DNA from 4 places in the Streptomyces stoeckheimensis genome. Region 3 is predicted to be linked to each of the others. Evidence: riboswitches for the same ligand, from Rfam matches in the RefSeq annotation. Region 3 holds a riboswitch; each other region holds the start of a gene.
What was found. Region 3 has a riboswitch for cobalamin ahead of ACE1OC_RS02755 (ABC transporter substrate-binding protein). Riboswitches for the same ligand answer to the same signal wherever they lie in the genome.
Positions count from the first base shown of each region.

Region 1: linked by a shared signal. The riboswitch ahead of ACE1OC_RS04205 (CbtB domain-containing protein) and the one ahead of ACE1OC_RS02755 (ABC transporter substrate-binding protein) in region 3 are both predicted to bind cobalamin.
Region 2: linked by a shared signal. The riboswitch ahead of ACE1OC_RS12865 (energy-coupling factor ABC transporter permease) and the one ahead of ACE1OC_RS02755 (ABC transporter substrate-binding protein) in region 3 are both predicted to bind cobalamin.
Region 4: linked by a shared signal. The riboswitch ahead of metE (5-methyltetrahydropteroyltriglutamate--homocysteine S-methyltransferase) and the one ahead of ACE1OC_RS02755 (ABC transporter substrate-binding protein) in region 3 are both predicted to bind cobalamin.

Region 1 covers NZ_CP169550.1:929,189-933,391, reverse strand. Annotated here, with positions in the region: gene ACE1OC_RS04210 (lipid II:glycine glycyltransferase FemX) at 72-1,250, shown strand; cobalamin riboswitch at 1,667-1,828, shown strand; gene ACE1OC_RS04205 (CbtB domain-containing protein) at 1,867-2,088, shown strand; gene ACE1OC_RS04200 (CbtA family protein) at 2,108-2,872, shown strand; gene ACE1OC_RS04195 (SpoIIE family protein phosphatase) at 3,437-4,203, shown strand, end outside.
Region 2 covers NZ_CP169550.1:2,874,400-2,878,602, reverse strand. Annotated here, with positions in the region: gene cbiQ (cobalt ECF transporter T component CbiQ) at 1-710, opposite strand, end outside; gene ACE1OC_RS12870 (energy-coupling factor ABC transporter substrate-binding protein) at 715-1,050, opposite strand; gene ACE1OC_RS12865 (energy-coupling factor ABC transporter permease) at 1,059-1,754, opposite strand; cobalamin riboswitch at 1,783-1,977, opposite strand; gene ACE1OC_RS12860 (flavodoxin family protein) at 2,260-2,976, shown strand; gene ACE1OC_RS12855 (MFS transporter) at 2,986-4,203, opposite strand, start outside.
Region 3 covers NZ_CP169550.1:611,483-615,685, reverse strand. Annotated here, with positions in the region: gene ACE1OC_RS02765 (hypothetical protein) at 1-144, opposite strand, end outside; gene ACE1OC_RS02760 (helix-turn-helix domain-containing protein) at 469-1,434, shown strand; cobalamin riboswitch at 1,444-1,581, shown strand; gene ACE1OC_RS02755 (ABC transporter substrate-binding protein) at 1,619-2,611, shown strand; gene ACE1OC_RS02750 (FecCD family ABC transporter permease) at 2,608-3,663, shown strand; gene ACE1OC_RS02745 (ABC transporter ATP-binding protein) at 3,660-4,203, shown strand, end outside.
Region 4 covers NZ_CP169550.1:7,609,953-7,614,155, forward strand. Annotated here, with positions in the region: gene ACE1OC_RS34540 (DUF1269 domain-containing protein) at 1-344, opposite strand, end outside; partial or broken gene ACE1OC_RS34545 (aldehyde dehydrogenase family protein) at 486-764, opposite strand; partial or broken gene ACE1OC_RS34550 (FCD domain-containing protein) at 762-1,121, shown strand; cobalamin riboswitch at 1,225-1,451, shown strand; gene metE (5-methyltetrahydropteroyltriglutamate--homocysteine S-methyltransferase) at 1,624-3,945, shown strand; partial or broken gene ACE1OC_RS34560 (solute carrier family 23 protein) at 3,998-4,203, opposite strand, start outside.

The DNA of each region.
Region 1 (4,203 bases), 320 kb from region 3:
AAGAGGTAAGCGGGCCCTTCCCGCCGCCCTCCCGCCGGAGGGGCGTGGACCGGATTGAGGAGGCCTCCGACATGGCCGTGGCCGAGGCGCAGATGACTGAACGCACCAGCGGTTTCGAGATAGCGCGCACGACCGTCGAGCAGCACCGTGGATACCTCAGTAGCCTCAGTGGGCGCACATCGGTGGACCAGGTGAGCTTTCTGCAGCTGCCGTCCTGGGCGGCTGTCAAGGAAGGCTGGACGGCGGAGCGGCTCGGCTGGTTCGACGGTTCGGGCCGCCAGCACGGCGCCGCCCAGGTGCTGTACCGGCCGCTGCCGGGAACCCGTCGCTACTTCGCGTATCTGCCGGAGGGGCCTCAGCTGGACTGGGCCGATCCCAGGCTGACGGACATGCTCCAGCTGCTGCTGGACCATTTGCGCTCCGCGGGGGCGTTCGCCGTACGCATGGGCCCGCCGCTGCCGTACCGGCGCTGGCATGCGTCGACGCTCAAAACGGCCGTGGGACCGGGACGCCGGGTCGAGGACGTGGTACCGGATCTCGTGGATCCGGTGGGTGCGGCAGTGGGCGACCGGCTCCGGACCGCCGGATGGCGACGCTGCGGAGAGGAGGGCGGTGCCGGCGACGCCCAACCCCGCTACCTCTTCGAGGTGCCACTGGCCGGCCGTAGCACCGACGACCTGTGGTCCGGCCTGAACCAGGAGTGGCGCCGCAACATCAAGAAGGCATCGAAAGCCGGGGTCGAGACCTTCCTCGGCACGGGCGACGACGTGGCGACCTTCTACGAGCTGCTGCAGGTCACCGAGCGGCGCGACGGCTTCCGACTGGGACGGTCGCTGGACTACTTCCAGCGGCAGTACAGGGAGCTGAATGCGGAGGAACCGGGACGTATGAGGCTGTATCTCGCACGGCATGCGGATGAGGTGCTCGCCGCCCACACCATGATCGTGGCGGGACGGCGCGTCTGGTACCAGACGGGAGCTTCCGCCGACCACCGTCGTGAAGTACGGCCGAGCAACGCCTTGCAGTGGCGGATGATCCGGGACGCGCACACGCTGGGCGCGTTGGTATACGACATGCGCGGTGTGCCCGCGACTTTGGATCCGCAGGAGCGCGCCTTCGGGCTGATGCGCTGGAAGCTCGGCACCGGAGGTGAGGTCGTCGAGACACTCGGCGAGTGGGAGCTGCCGCTGCAGGGTGCTGTCAATAGGACGCTGCACCGAGCCATGCAGGTGTATCTCTCCCGTCGCTGAGGTCAGCCGAGGGGCATGCGGATTGGTCATGGGGCAACCTTAATCCCACGTGCTAATCCATTTAGTAGACTAGTTGATGCTGTGGCGGGCCTGCCCGGTTTCGCCAAACAGACGATTAAGGGATGAATCGACACGCAAGAGGCGAGAACCCGTCGATGTGGCAGCGTCATGCCGACGGTCTGGTGGGCAGGCGGCAGGGACGTGCTCCGCATGCGCTTGTCGCAGTCCGGCAGGTCCGGCGGAAGAGCCCGGCCGGAGCGCGGGCCCGCGCATTTACGGTGTCGACCCCACGGCTGAGATCAACATCACCCGCTTGTCATGCACCTTCTCTTTTCGCGACAACTGCGCATCTGCGGGCGCTATTTGAGTCGTGAAGCCGAATCGCGCGATTCTCTCTGCTGCCTCGCACGCCCTTGGCGTGGTCGATGCTTCGCGGTACCTTCGCGACGAATCATTCGACGGCAGGCGGAAGCCGGTGGGAATCCGGCACGGTCGCGCCACTGTATGCCTGTACATCGCTCACGGACTGGGCGGTGCACGTTCGGCAAGTCAGACCCGCCGCCGTCACTTCGAGCTCCACCCGACCGGGACGCGTGTTCCCACAGGAGGTCCTGCTATGGCGCAGTCCGTTGCTCCGCCGATCGTTTCCGCCCCAGTCGCACCTGCCGCGCTGCCGATCCGTGCGGTCCTGCCCTGGGCGGCCTTCTTCGGAACCCTGATGCTCCTCCTGCTGTTCTTCGTCGGCGCGGAACAGGGCGCCACGGCGGTGTTCTCGGGCGACGGTGTGCACGAATGGGTGCACGACGGCCGTCACCTGCTCGGCTTCCCCTGCCACTGACACGAAGGCGAGCGAACACATGAACTCCGCAACCGTCAGAAACCTTCTGGTACGCGGCATGCTCGCCGGCCTGGCCGCCGGGCTACTCGCGCTGGCCGTGGCCTACTTCCTCGGCGAGCCGCAGATCGACGCGGGCATCGCATACGAGGACGCGCACAGCACGGAACATGGGATCGAAGTGGTCAGCCGCACCATGCAGGCCACTACCGGTCTTGCCACCGGCATCCTCATCTACGGCGTCGCGCTGGGCGGGATCGCTGCCCTGGCGTTCTGCTTCGCCCTCGGCCGGATCGGCCGCTTCAGCGCGCGAGCGACCGCTGTCCTGCTGTCGCTCGGCGCCCTGATCGCGGTCTACGTCGTGCCGTTCCTGAAGTACCCCGGAAATCCCCCGGCCGTCAGCGACGCCGACACCATCGGGCAGCGCACCACCCTCTACTTCCTCATGATGGTGCTCAGTGTCCTGCTGGCCGTAGCCACGGTAATCCTCGGCAAGCGCCTCGCGCCGCGTCTGGGCGATTGGAACGCCACGATCGCGGCCGGCTCCTTCTTCATCCTGGCCGTCGGCCTGGCCTACGCGTTCCTCCCGGCCGTCAACGAGATGCCGAAGGACTTTTCCGCCAACGTGGTGTGGGAGTTCCGTCTTGCGGCGCTCGCCATTCAGGCCACGTTGTGGGCTTCCTTCGGTCTCGTTTTCGGCTACCTCGCCGAACGGGTACTGGAGCCCAGGACTGCCGGGACAGGGCACCGGAGCGCGACCGTACCTTCGGCTCCGGCGTCTCTCTGAAGAGCGATGTGAAAGGGTCCGCCAGCCAGTCCTGGCGGACCCTCGCCACTATGCGGTCCCGTGGACCACGCAGGCGGCTGCCGCGATCCGACCGTTGTTGCGCCAGCAGATGTAGAACCCGCCCCATTCCGGTGGGGCCGCTGGAGCCTGGCGCGGACACCTGGTCTGCCGCCATCGTCGTAGGCGTGTTACCTCCCGTGGGTCCAGCCAGGCCCCCGCGCGGCATCCAGGACGTCGAGGCGGCTGCTGAGGCAGGCTGACCGCCAAGTAGCTGGCCCTTGGAGCACAGGTAGCTACCTTCATCGGCGTTCGCGTCTACGCGATGGCACGGGCGCGGGAGAAGGCGACGACAGGGCCGAACGCGCCGCGCTGGGCCCCACGCAGTCCGCGAGCGTCGGGGCCTTCCGTCACGCTCTGCGACGTACCGGACAGGCGGCTGGTAGCCGTGAGGCGCCCGCCGCCGGTTCGGAGGGACGATGAGACGGTGGGAGCGGGCGAGAGGAGATCGGAGCCCGGGGTCCGGCCGGTACGGGCTGCCGTACGAGTGAGCGGAAGGGTGCCGGGATGAGTGCGTCCGATGCGTTCCGGGTCGAGGTCGGCGGGACGGGTGCGGGCCCGGCGGCCCCCGGCGGGCTGCTGGACGTGCTGAGCCTGGCCGCGGTGGTGCTGGACGACAGCGGGCGGATCGCGCTGTGGAGCCCGCAGGCCGAGGAACTGTTCGGATATTCCGCCGACGAGGCGCTGGGGCGGTTCGCGGGCCCCCTGCTGGTCGACGAGCAGCACCTCGATTTCGTCATCGGGCTGTTCGCCCGCGTGATGGAGAGCGGGCGGCGCTGGGCGGGCGGCTTCCCGGTCCGGCACAAGGACGGCAGTACGCGGCTGGTGGAGTTCCGCAACATGCGGCTGCAGGACGACCAGGGAGGCCACTACGCGCTGGGGATCGCCACCGACCAGGTGACGCTGCGGCGTGTGGAGCGGGACCTGGCGCTGTCCTTGCGGCTGATCTCCCAGTCACCGATCGGGCTCGGGGTCATGGACACCGATCTGCGGTTCATGCTGGTCAATCCGGCGCTGGAAGGCATGAACGGCGGCTCGGCCCAGGACCGTGCCGGACCCGACGCGGGGCAGACGCCGCCGTTTCTGAGGGGGGACGCCATCGAGTCGGTGATGCGCGAGGTCCTCGCCACGGGGGTGCCGGCGCTGGACCGGTTCATGGTCGGGGACGCCCCGGACGATCCCGGCCAGGAGCATGCCTGGTCGGTCTCGTTCTACCGGCTGGAGGATCCCGCCGGGCGGGTGCTGGGCCTGGCCACCTCGGTGGTGGACGTCAC
Region 2 (4,203 bases), 2.3 Mb from region 3:
AGGGCCGCCAGCAGGCCGGCGGTGGCCGTCAGGAAGCGCCACGACAGGGCCGCCTCCGGTACGAGGACCCGCAGCGCGCCGTCGTAGCCGCGTCCGGCCAGACCCGCCTGGAGCTTGGCCGCGCGGTCGAAGGCCCGTACGAAGGAGGTGGCGGCCAGTCCGGCCAGGGAACGCCACAGCGCCGCCCGGCCGGTGTGCCCGAGCCGGGCGGCCTGGGCCCGGCGGACCTGGGCCATGGAGTCGAGCAGCAGGAAGCCGATCCGGTACATGACCAGGGCCACGTCCACCACGGGGGCCGGCACCCCGGCCCGGACCAGCCGGGGCAGTACGTCGGAGACCGGGGTGGTGAAGGCGAACAGCAGCAGCCCGAGCGAGGCCGCCGAGGTGCGCAGCAGCAGTTCGGCGGCGAGCCGGGGGCCGTCGGGGGCCAGGGACACCGGCCCCGCCGGGCCGCCGACCGCGAACAGCAGGGGCAGCGCCCCGGTGAAGCAGAAGCCGAGCGGGATCCGGAAGGCCCGCCAGAGCTGCCGGCCAGCCACCCCGGCCGGGCCGAGCAGCACGGCGAGGGTGGCGGCGGCCACCAGCGGCCCGCCCGGCCAGGGCGGCAGGCACACGGCGGTGACCGTCAGCCCGATCCCGAGCAGGGCCTTCTCCAGCGGGTGCCGGCCGCGCCAGCGACTGCCGTGCGCGGCCACGTCGATCGGCAGCACCCGGCTACGCCTCCGGTGCGGCGGCGGGAGCGGCCGCGGCGGCGGCCGCACCCTGGCGGCGGCCCTTGCGGACCCCGAAGTAGTACGCGAGGACGCCCGCGCCCAGCGCCGCCTGCAAGGCGAACAGCGCGGACTCGACCTCGCCGGAGGGGGGCTCGTACAGCGGGGAGAACCAGGGCTCGTAGTCCGGCTTCAGCTCGGTGATCGCCGCCTCCGCCTGCGCGTCGGCGCCGGTGAAGGGCTCCTCCTTGCCCTCGCCCAGCCCCAGGGCGATCGGCAGGACGGCCAGCGCCGCCACCAGGAGCAGCAGCAGGGTGTTGATCTTCGCGTTCTTGGACATGCCGTTCATCAGGCCGCCGCCTTCTCTCCGGTACGGGGGGCCGTCAGCTTGGCGACGCCCAGCCGGACCAGGTCCGACTTGCTCGACGCCATCAGCAGCCGCATCACCAGGACGGTCAGCAGCCCCTCGCTCACGGCCAGCGGGATCTGCGTGACCGCGAAGATCCCGCCGAACTTCGCGAGCGAGCCCGCGATTCCGGAGGCCGGGTCAGGGAAGGCCAGGGCGAGCTGCACGCTGGTGACGCAGTAGGTGACCAGATCGGCGAAGAAGGCGCCGAAGAACACGGTCACCATCAGCGGGAGTCCGGACTTCCGCAGGAGCCGGTAGACGGCGTAGCCCGCCCACGGGCCGGCGATGGCCATAGAGAAGACGTTGGCGCCGAGGGTGGTGAGCCCGCCGTGCGCCAGCAGCAGGGCCTGGAACAGCAGGGTGATCGTGCCGAGCACCGCCATGATCGGCGGCCGGAACAGGATCGCCCCGAGCCCGGTGCCGGTGGGGTGCGAGCAACTGCCCGTCACCGAAGGGATCTTCAGGGCGGACAGGACGAAGGTGAAGGCCCCGGACGCACCGAGCAGCAGCGTGCTCTCCGGGTTGGCCTTCACCTCGCGGGTGAGCGAGCGGACGCCGTGGACGACGAAGGGGGCGGACACGGCGCCCCAGGCGACCGCGTGCAAAGGGGGCAGGAACCCCTCGGCTATATGCATGAGTAGGGAGACCTCTCCAGCACCTCGTGGATGGACAACGCGCCCCGGCCGGTCTCCTGGCTCACGGGTTGACGTCCATGCTCCGCCTTCCCGGGCAGCGCGGAACCTCCCGCGCAGCCCAGTGGCTTTCCCGCAGGAGTGGAGCCGGACTTCCCGATCACAGTGGCGAGGGCCGCACCGGTTTCCCACCGGTTTCCCGAACACCAAGGCCCGCTGACCCTAGTCGGCCGCACGGACCGGGAACAACCCGCCCCAATCGCGCCGAGCGGTGACCGGATTCCGCTTGTGCGTCACGCCGCGTGTCGGCGCCGTCGCCGTCCGCCTCAATGCCCCGGGCTGAAAAGGGAGTTCCACAGCTCCGTGACCGCCGAAGGCGGGCTGTCCCGCGTCGCCGCACTATTCCGGCCGTGCTGTTTCACCCGGACGACCCGGACGGGTGCGGCCGGGTGGCGGGCCTGCCGTGTGCCGGTGAGTCTGGGCGGGTGGCTACCGGAGGAGCACGACGATGACTGACAAGGCCATGTCTCATGACGACCTGCGTGCCGTGGTGATCAACTGCACCCTCAAGCGGTCGCCGGAACGGAGCCACACGCAGGGCCTGATCGACATCAGCACCGGCATCATGCAGCGCCAGGGTGTCCAGGTCGAGGTCCTCAGGGCAGTGGACCTCGACATCGCGACCGGCGTCTGGCCGGACATGACGGACCACGGCTGGGAGACCGACGAGTGGCCGGTCATCTACTCCAAGGTCATGGCCGCGGACATCCTCACGCTGGCCGGGCCCGTATGGCTGGGTGACAACTCCTCGGTCATGAAGAAGGTGATCGAGCGCCTGTACGCCTGCTCGTCGATCCTCAACGAGCTCGGCCAGTACGCCTACTACGGCCGCGTGGGCGGCTGCCTGATCACCGGCAACGAGGACGGCGCCAAGCACTGCGCGATGAACGTCCTGTACAGCCTCCAGCACCTCGGATACGTCATTCCGCCGCAGGCGGACGCGGGCTGGGTCGGCGAGGCCGGCCCGGGCCCGTCGTACCTCGACCCCGGCTCCGGCGGGCCGGACAACGACTTCACGAACCGCAACACGACCTTCATGACCTGGAACCAGCTCCACCTGGCGAGGATGCTCAAGGACACCGGTGGCATCCCCGCCCACGGAAACCAGCGCTCCGAGTGGGACGCCGGCTGCCGGTTCGACTTCGAGAACCCCGAGCACCGTTGAGCTAGGCCGTCAGATGAGGTCGCGGTGGCGGCCCACCTTGGTGGAGAAGAGGTAGAGCGGGGGTAGGAGGGCGGCGGCGCAGACGGTCCAGAGCGCGGTACGGGCGCCGAAGTGGGTGGCGAGGAGGCCGGCGGTGAGCGCGCCGAGGGGCAGCGCGCCCCAGGAGACGAAACGGACCGTGGCCATCACGCGGGACAGCAGTTCCGGGGGCGACTGCGTCTGCCGGTAGGTGCGGGTGGTGATCGAGCCGATGACGGTGCCGAAGGCGAAGCCGGCGTTGCCCAGGGCGAACCAGTACGCGTCCCCCGCCGACGTGGTCAGCGGGGCGAGCAGGAGCAGCGCGCCGCCCGTCAGATCGGCCAGGATGATGCCCCGTGCGGTGCCGAGGCGTGTGGTCACGCGGACCGCGACGGCGGCGCCGGCGAGCGCGCCGACCCCGTCCATGGCAAGGACGAGACCGAGCTGCACGGAGTCGAGGCCGGCTCCGCGGACCAGGTAGAGGGGGGTGAGGGTGACGAGGGCCGCGTTGAGGAAGTTGGCGGCGGTCGCCCAGATCATGCAGGGGCGCATGACCGGGTGCTTGGTGACGTACCGCCATCCCGCGCGCATCAGCCGCAGCGCGCTCTCGCCGGTGCGGGGTGCGGGGCGGCTCTCGGGGAGGGTGCGCAAGAGCACGGCGGAGGCCAGGTAGCTGGCGGCGTCCACGACGATCGCGCCGACCGGGCCCGTCGCACCGATCAGGACGCCGCCGAGGGAGGGGCCGCCGGTGTCGGTGACGGCGTGCGTGCCCGACATGACGCTGTTGCGGGCGGCCAGCTGCCGGGCCGGGACGACGGCGGGCAGGAAGGTCGAGTTGCCGATGTCGAACAGCACGGTCGCCGAGCCGGTGACGAGCGCCGCGAACAGCAGGTGCGGATACGTGAGCGTGCCGATCCACCAGGCGAGCGGCAGCGATCCGAGCGCCGCGAACCGTACGAGGTCCAGCGTGACCTGGAGTCGGCGCAGCGGCACGCGCTGCGCGAGGACGCCGGCCGGGAGGCTGAGCAGCAGCCAGGAGACCTGCCCGGCGGCGGCGAGCAGGGCGACCTGGAAAGCGGTGGCGTCCAGAACGGTGAGGGCGACGAGCGGCAGGGCGAGGACGGTGACGGCGGTGCCTGCGCCGCTGACCGTGGCGGCGGCCCAGAAGCGCCAGAAGACGCCCGGCGATGAGGTCTCCCCTTCGTCGTC
Region 3 (4,203 bases):
GCTGGGTCTGGCGCTCGGGTCGGCGCTCGGCACGGTCGAGGTGGAGGGCTTGCCGGAGGTCGGTGCCTCGGAGTCGCTGCCGCAACCGGTGAGGGCGAGGATTCCGGCGCCGGTGAGGGCGATGATCACGTGGTGTCTGCGCATCGGGTCATGGTGGCCCGGGAGCGGGTCCTGTGGGGCTGATGTGACCGGGCTGTGACAGACGTGGCGCGACTGTGGCCCGGGGCGGTTGGGCAGCTGGGCAGTTGGGCAGCCGGGATGGCCCGGGCAGTCCGAGCCGGCCGGCGGTCCGATCCGGTGGTGTGGGTGCGGTGGGGCCGCCCCGTCCCGCTCCCGCTGCCGGGGGTGCACCGCTTCTTGGGTGGTGCCCGGCGCCGGGCCCGTGGGGCGGTGGCTTGTGGCGTCGGCTCGGAGTGGTCCGGTGCGGAGGTGACGGAGGAAGGCGGGGGGACCGCCTAGCCTGGGGGAATGAACGCCACCGCCGGGCGCGAGCCCCGTTCCGACCTGCGGGACTTCCTGCGTTCCCGGCGTGCCCGGATCGGCCCCGAGGAGGTGGGGGTCGCCGCCCACCCGGGGAAGCGGCGGGTGCCCGGGTTGCGGCGGGAGGAGGTCGCGCTGCTTGCGGGGGTCAGCGTCGACTACTACACGCGGCTGGAGCAGGGGCGCACCCTGCACGTCTCCGATGAGGTCCTCGACGCCGTGGCCCGGGCGCTGCGGCTCGACGCCACCGAGCGGTCCCACCTCTTCGACCTGGCCCGGCCGCAGCGGGCCCCCGGGTCCGGCCGCCGCGCCGCCGGCGCGGCGGCCGGACCTCCCGGCCCCCTGGAAGCCGCCGGCCCGCAGCAGGTCCGGGCGGGCCTGTACCGGGTACTGGACGCCCTGGAGGACGGCACCCCGGCGATGATCATGGGGCGCCGGCTCGAGGTGCTGGCCGCGAACCGGCTCGCCGAGGCCCTGTACGCCGACTTCGGCGCGGCAGCGCCCCACACCCCGGATCCCCATACCCCGGAGCCGGGCGCGCCCGGTCGACGCGGGCGCAACCTGGCGCGGTTCCTCTTCCTCGACCCCGCCGCCCGCGGGCTCTTCGCCGACTGGGAGGGTGCCGCGCGCGCAGCCGTCGCCGCGCTGCGGTTCTACGCGGGCCGGCACCCGTACGATCCGGATCTGAGTCCGCTCGTCGAGGAACTGGGCACCCTCGACGGGGATTTCCGGCGTTGGTGGGCCGGGCACGACGTGCTCGAACACACCCACGGCACCAAGCGCTTCCGACACCCCGCCGTCGGTGAACTGGCCCTGGAGTACGAGTCCTTCGCCTTCCCGGACGACCCCGACCAGACCCTCTACCTCTACACGGCCGAACCGGGATCACCCTCCGACGAGGCGCTGCGCACCCTCGCCTCCCGGGCGGCCGATGGGGTGCGCTCGCACCGCTGACGTCGCCCTTCTGGCACACTGGGCCGGGTTATCCAGGCGGTGCAGGACAGGAAACCGGTGCGAATCCGGTGCGGTCCCGCCACTGTGACCGGACACCCCCGCGAGGGGACCCGGGAGTCAGACACTGACGCACCGCCTCTTTCGGTTCGACCAGGGGACGCGGATCCCCCGGAGAGGCTTCACCATGTCTTCGTACCCCCGTGCGCTGCTGCGCGCGCTCCTGCCCGTCCCCCTCCTGATACCGCTGGCCGCGTGCGGGGGATCCCCCGCGGCGCAGGACGCGAAGGCGTCGGCGGGCGCCGCGCCCGGATTCCCGTACACGGTCACCAACTGCGGTGTCACCAGCACCTATCAGGCACCGCCGCAGCGTGCGGTCGCGATGAACCAGCACGCCACCGAGATCCTCCTGGCCCTCGGGCTGGAGGGGAAGACGGTCGGGACGGCCTACCTGGACGACGCCGTACTGCCCGCCTACCGGCCCGCGTACGACAAGATCAAGGTGCTGGCGAAGGAGTACCCCTCCAAGGAGATCCTGCTCGGCGCCAACCCCGACTTCGTGTACGGGGGTTACTCCAGCGCCTTCGACAAGGCGCAGGGCCGCGACCGCGAGGGACTCGCGAAGTCCGGCATCAACTCCCGCCTCAGCGTGGAGTACTGCACCGACGGCAAGGTCGGCCTCGACCAGCTCAGGACCGAAATCAGCGAGGTGGCACGGACTTTCGGCGTGCCCGAGCGCGGCGAACGCCTCATCGCGGACGAACAGCGCCGCATCGAGGCCGTCAGCGCACGCGTGAAGGACCGGGCCAAGCCCGCCGTCTTCGTCTACGACTCGGGCGAGGCCTCCGCCTTCACCTCGGGCGGCAAGGGCATCGGCAACGAGATCGTCGCGCTGGCGGGCGGCACGAACGTGTTCGCCGACCTCGACGACACCTTCGGCGACGTGTCGTGGGAGAAGGTCATCGAGCGCAAGCCCGAGGTCGTCCTCATCTACGACTACGGCGGCACCACCGTCGAGGCCAAGAAGCGGCGCCTGTTGAACGACCCGGCGCTGGCGCAGGTCCCCGCGGTCAAGAACCAGCGGTTCGTCGTGCTGCCGCTGTCCTCCGCCGTGCTCGGCGTACGCGTCGCCGACGCCGTCGAATCGCTGGGCGGCCAGCTCCACCCCGCCGCCCCGTGAGGCTCCGGGCCGCCCGCGCGTTCACCCGTACCCCGGTCGTACTGGCCCTGCTCGGCGCCGCGCTGGCCGCGTCGGCCCTGGCGGGCCTGGCCCTGGGGCCGGTACGGATCCCTCCGGGCCGGGTGCTCGACATCGTGCTCGCAGGGCCGGGACCCGGAGGGGGAGCAGGCGCCTTCGGGGCGATCGTGTGGGACGTCCGCATGCCGCGCGTCCTGCTCGGAGCCGTCGTCGGCGCGGGCCTCGCCGTCGCGGGAACCGTGCTCCAGGCCCTCGTACGCAATCCGCTCGCCGACCCGTTCCTGCTCGGGGCTTCCTCCGGGGCCTCGGCCGGGGCGGTGCTGGTGATCGTCTTCGGCGCCGGGTTCCTCGGCTTCGCGGGCGGCGCCGCGGTACCGCTCGCCGCGTTCGCCGGGTCGATGGGCGCGCTCATCGCCGTCTACGCGATGGCCCGGCGGGGCGGCACCATGACCACCGGCCGGCTGATCCTCGCCGGAGTCGCCGTCCAGTACGTGCTCTCCGCCCTGACCAGCCTGATCCTGGTGCTGGCCGCCCATCCCGATCAGATCCGCAGCGTGCTGTTCTGGACCCTCGGCGGGCTGGGCGGGGCGCGCTGGAGCGAACTGGCCCTGCCCGCCGGGGCCCTGCTCCTGGGCACCGGGCTGCTCGTCGCCCTGGCCCGGCCGCTCGACCTGCTGCTCGCGGGGGAGGAGGGCGCCCAGACGCTCGGCCTGGACACGGGCCGGTTCCGGGCCGCCGTGTTCGTCCTCACCTCGCTGGTCATCGGCGTACTGGTGGCCTACAGCGGGGCGATCGGCTTCGTGGGGCTGATGGTCCCGCACGCCGCCCGGATGGTTGTCGGCGCCGGGCACCGGGCGCTGCTGCCCGTGGCCGCGCTGGGCGGGGCGGTGTTCCTGACCCTGGCCGACCTGATCGCCCGTACCGCCGCCGCACCGGAGGAGATCCCGGTGGGCGTGGTCACCGCGCTGGTGGGCGGGCCGTTCTTCCTGTGGATGCTGCGCAGGTCCACCCGTACCGAAGGGGTCGTGGGATGACGGAGGGACCTGCGGAACTCGCCGCCGAGGCCGTGCGGTACGCGATCGACGGGCAGCCGCTGCTGCACGGGATCGACCTGACAGCCCGCCCTGGCGAGACGGTCGGGGTCGTCGGTCCCAACGGCAGCGGCAAGACGACCCTGCTGCGCTGCGTCTACGGCGCCCTGCGCCCGACCGGCGGGCGCGTCCTGCTGGACGGTGCGGACGCGGCCTCGCTGGGCGTCAAGGACCGCGCCCGGCGGGTGGCGGTGGTGCCCCAGGACGCGGCCGGTACGTTCGGTCTCACCGTGCGCGAGGTGGTCGCCATGGGGCGCAGCCCGCACAAACGGTTCTGGGAGCAGGACGGACCCGACGACGTACGCCGCGTCGCGCGGGCCCTGGACACCGTCGGCGCGGCCGCCCTCGCGGACCGCCGCTTCGACGGGCTCTCGGGCGGCGAACGCCAGCGCGCCCTGGTGGCCCGCGCCCTCGTCCAGGACCCCGGCCTGCTCGCCCTGGACGAACCGACCAACCATCTGGACATCCGCTACCAACTGGAGA
Region 4 (4,203 bases), 7.0 Mb from region 3:
TTCACCTCGGACTTCACCCCGTCGATGAACTGGTCGTCGATGCCGACGTCGGACAGCGATCCGCCGATGGCCCCGGCCGCCGCACCCACGGCTGCGCCGAGCAGCGGCACGAAGAACAGGAGTCCGAAGAGCATCCCCCAGAAGGTGCCGGAGAGCGCACCGGCTCCCGTGAGGCTGTTCAGCTGCTGGGTCTTCGGCTTCTTGGCATCTTCGCGCCAGGTGACGACCGCGGCGTCGTGCACCTGTATCAGCTGTTCCTTCTGCAGGGCGAGCAGGACGGACTCCGCCTGCTGGGCCCCCTCGGGCGTGGGAAACTTCCAGACGGTGAGAGTGGTGGATGCCACGTAACGCTCCAGTTCATGGATGGTGTTGCTTGGCGTCCAGTACAACCCACATTCGGACAATCGACCACAATTAGGGTGATGGTGACTCTTGGTCACCTGCCGAGCCGTCAGCGTCATTTGCCCGTTCGGCGGTACTCGGGCTCACGGCATGAGGTGGTAGTCGGGGAAGTTGCCCGGCAGGCGTTCGTCAGCCGGGCCCCGGGTCACCGCGCGGACCAGCAGCTCTCCACCGACGAACGCGCCGCGCCACGAGGCGCCGAAGCCGCCGAAGAGTTCTTCGCGGTCCCCGCGGGAACGGGGTGTGCCGTGGCCGACCTTGAACGCGCGGATCTGCGGTGCCAGTCGGTCGTAGGTCGCCTTGTCGTCCGTCGACAGGGTGGCGACGAGCGCGCCGTTCGAGGCGTTCATGGCGGCGAGCAGGAGGCGCTGCAGCGCCTGAGCACCGAGGGATGGGTCGATCTGCGGCCCGCCCAGGGGGCGTTCGTGCACGAGCCGACCGAGGAGGAGGCGGACCAGCTCCTCACGGTCCGCACGCTCCTGGAGGTCGAAGCCGCCCGGCTGGCCGCCGCACACGCCGACGCCGAGGCCCTCGCCGCGCTCGAAGAGCTGTGCGCCCAGGGGGAGCGGGCCGTCGCCGCCGACGACGTGGACACCGCCGTCGCGACGAACGCCCGGCTCCACGCGAAGATCGCGGACCGGGACGGGGAGGCCGCCACCGCGATCATGCGCGCGCACACGGAGCACACCCGCAAGACGTACCACGAGCGGGAGAAATAGTCCGGCGGCCGCAGAGCGCCGCGCGGCCGGGCCGAGGTCCACCGTGTCTCATTTCACCGTCCGACATGTGGGAAGTCGTGTTCATTCCGCGGCCGCCCGCCCTACTGTGGGCCTCGCAGCTGGTTCGCCCCCGTCCGCCAGGCGGGATGCGTCGTAAGAGGGAACCCGGTGGGAATCCGGGACTGCCCCGCAGCGGTGAGCGGGAACGACCGCCGTCATACGCACTGGGACCGGAACCGGTCCTGGGAAGCGACGGCCATTAGGAGCCCGCCGGGAGACCGGCAGGCGAGCCCGCGAGTCCGAAGACCTGCCCGTTGCCCGTGCGCGATCGACCGCGCACGGTTTCCCGGTGACCTCGTGGGCGGGTCGGCGTGCACCTCAGGCGGATCCTCCCGTCGCGTACCCGGCCGTACGCGACCCCGGCGGTCCGCCCGTTCCGGCACCCTTCGCCTCCGCGACCCGTCACCGGGTTCATGGAGACACGCTCGCGAAGGAGAGTTCCGTGACCACCGAGTCCGCAGCCGCGCCCGTACGGGCCACCGTGTACGGCTACCCCCGCCAGGGACAGAACCGGGAACTGAAGAAGGCCGTCGAGGGCTACTGGAAGGGCCGCGTCACCGCCGATGCCCTCCGCGCCACGGCCCGCGACCTGCGCCGGACCAACTGGGCCCAGCTCGCCGGGGCCGGCATCACCGAGGTTCCGACCGGCGACTTCTCGTACTACGACCACGTCCTGGACACCACGGTCATGGTCGGCGCCATCCCCGACCGCCACCGGTCCGCCGTCGCGGCGGACGCCCTGGACGGCTACTTCGCGATGGCCCGCGGCACCCAGGACGTGGCCCCGCTCGAAATGACCAAGTGGTTCGACACCAACTACCACTACCTGGTCCCCGAACTCGGGCCCGACACCGTCTTCACCGCCGAACCCGCCCGGCAGGTGGCCGAGTTGAAGGAGGCCCTGGCCCTCGGCCACACGGCCCGCCCGGTCCTGGTCGGACCGGTGACCTACCTCCTCCTCGCCAAGCCCGCGCCCGGCGTGGCCGCCGGCTTCGAGCCGCTCACCCTGCTCGACCGGCTGCTCCCCGTCTACGCGCAGGTCCTCGCGGACCTGCGCGCGGCGGGCGCCGCATGGGTCCAGCTCGACGAACCGGCCCTGGTCCAGGACCGCACACCGGCCGAACTGAACGCGGCGGCCCGCGCCTACCGCGAACTCGGCGGCCTCACAGAGCGCCCCAAGCTGCTCGTCGCCTCCTACTTCGACCGGCTCGGCGACGCCCTGCACGTCCTGGCGAAGGCGCCCGTGGAGGGCCTCGCCCTCGACTTCACCGACCGGGCCGCGGCCAACCTCGACGACCTCGCCGCGGTCGGCGGCATCCCCGGCAAGCGCCTGGTCGCGGGCGTGGTCAACGGCCGCAACATCTGGATCAACGACCACCAGAAGTCACTGACCACCCTCGGCACCCTGCTCGGCCTCGCCGGCCGGGTCGACGTGGCCGCCTCCTGCTCCCTGCTGCACGTCCCGATCGACGCCGACGCCGAGCGGGACACCGATCCGCAGGTCCGGCGCTGGCTCGCCTTCGCCCGACAGAAGGCCACCGAGATCAGCACGCTGGCCCGCGGACTGGCCGGGGGCACCGACGCGATCGCCGCCGAACTCGCCGCGAACCGGGCCGACCTGGCCTCCCGTACCGCCTCCCGGATCACCCACGACCCGGCCGTCCGTGCCCGCACCGCAGCGATCACCGAGGCCGACGGACACCGCGCCCAGCCCTACGCCGAACGGGCCGCCGCCCAGCGCGCCCACCTAGGCCTGCCGCTGCTTCCCACCACCACCATCGGCTCCTTCCCGCAGACCACGGAGCTGCGCACCGCCCGCGCCGACCTGCGCGCCGGACGCATCGACACGGCGGCCTACGAGGAGCGGATCCGCGCCGAGATCCGCGAGGTCGTCTCCTTCCAGGAGAAGACGGGCCTCGACGTGCTCGTGCACGGCGAGCCCGAACGCAACGACATGGTCCAGTACTTCGCCGAGCAGCTCACCGGATACCTCGCCACCCAGCACGGCTGGGTCCAGTCCTACGGCACCCGCTACGTCCGCCCGCCGGTCCTCGCCGGGGACGTCTCCCGTCCCGACCCGATGACCGTCCGCTGGACCACGTACGCTCAGCAGCAGACGGCCAAGCCGGTCAAGGGCATGCTGACCGGTCCGGTCACCATGCTCGCCTGGTCCTTCGTACGCGACGACCAGCCCCTCGGCGAGACCGCGCGCCAGGTCGGACTCGCCCTGCGCGACGAGGTCGACGACCTGGAAGCGGCCGGTACGTCGGTCATCCAGGTCGACGAGCCCGCCCTGCGCGAAACGCTGCCGCTGCGCGCCGCCGACCACGCCGACTACCTGGCGTGGGCCACGGAATCCTTCCGCCTCACCACCAGCGGCGTCCGACCGGACACCCAGATCCACACCCACATGTGCTACGCGGAGTTCGGGGACATCGTCGAGGCCATCGAGCACCTCGACGCCGACGTCATCAGCCTGGAGGCGGCCCGCTCCCACATGCAGGTCGCGGACGAGCTCGCCGGCGCGGGCTACCCGCGCGAGGTCGGCCCCGGAGTCTGGGACATCCACTCTCCCCGCGTCCCCTCGGCCGGTGAAGCGGCGACCCTGCTGCGCAGGGGACTCGGGGCGATCCCCGCCGAACGCCTCTGGGTCAATCCCGACTGCGGGCTGAAGACCCGCGGCTGGCCCGAGACGAAGGACTCGCTGGAGCACCTCGTCGAAGCGGCCCGCCGGGTGCGTTCGGAAATCCGGCCGAACGCCTGATTCCCCGCAGGACGGCCGGCGTACGGGATGCCCGTGCGCCGGCCGGCCTGCGTCAGTGCACGGACACGGCGGAGGCGGGCTCCCTTTCCGGGGCGTCGTCCTTGTCGCTGCGGCCGATGTGGTTGAAGGCGAGGTTGAGCAGCACCGCGGCGACGCAGCCGGTGCTGATGCCGGAGTCGAGGATGATGCGCATGCTCTCGGGGAAGCCGTGGTAAAAGCCCTCGCTGGCCATCGGGATCACACCGATGCCGAGGCTGA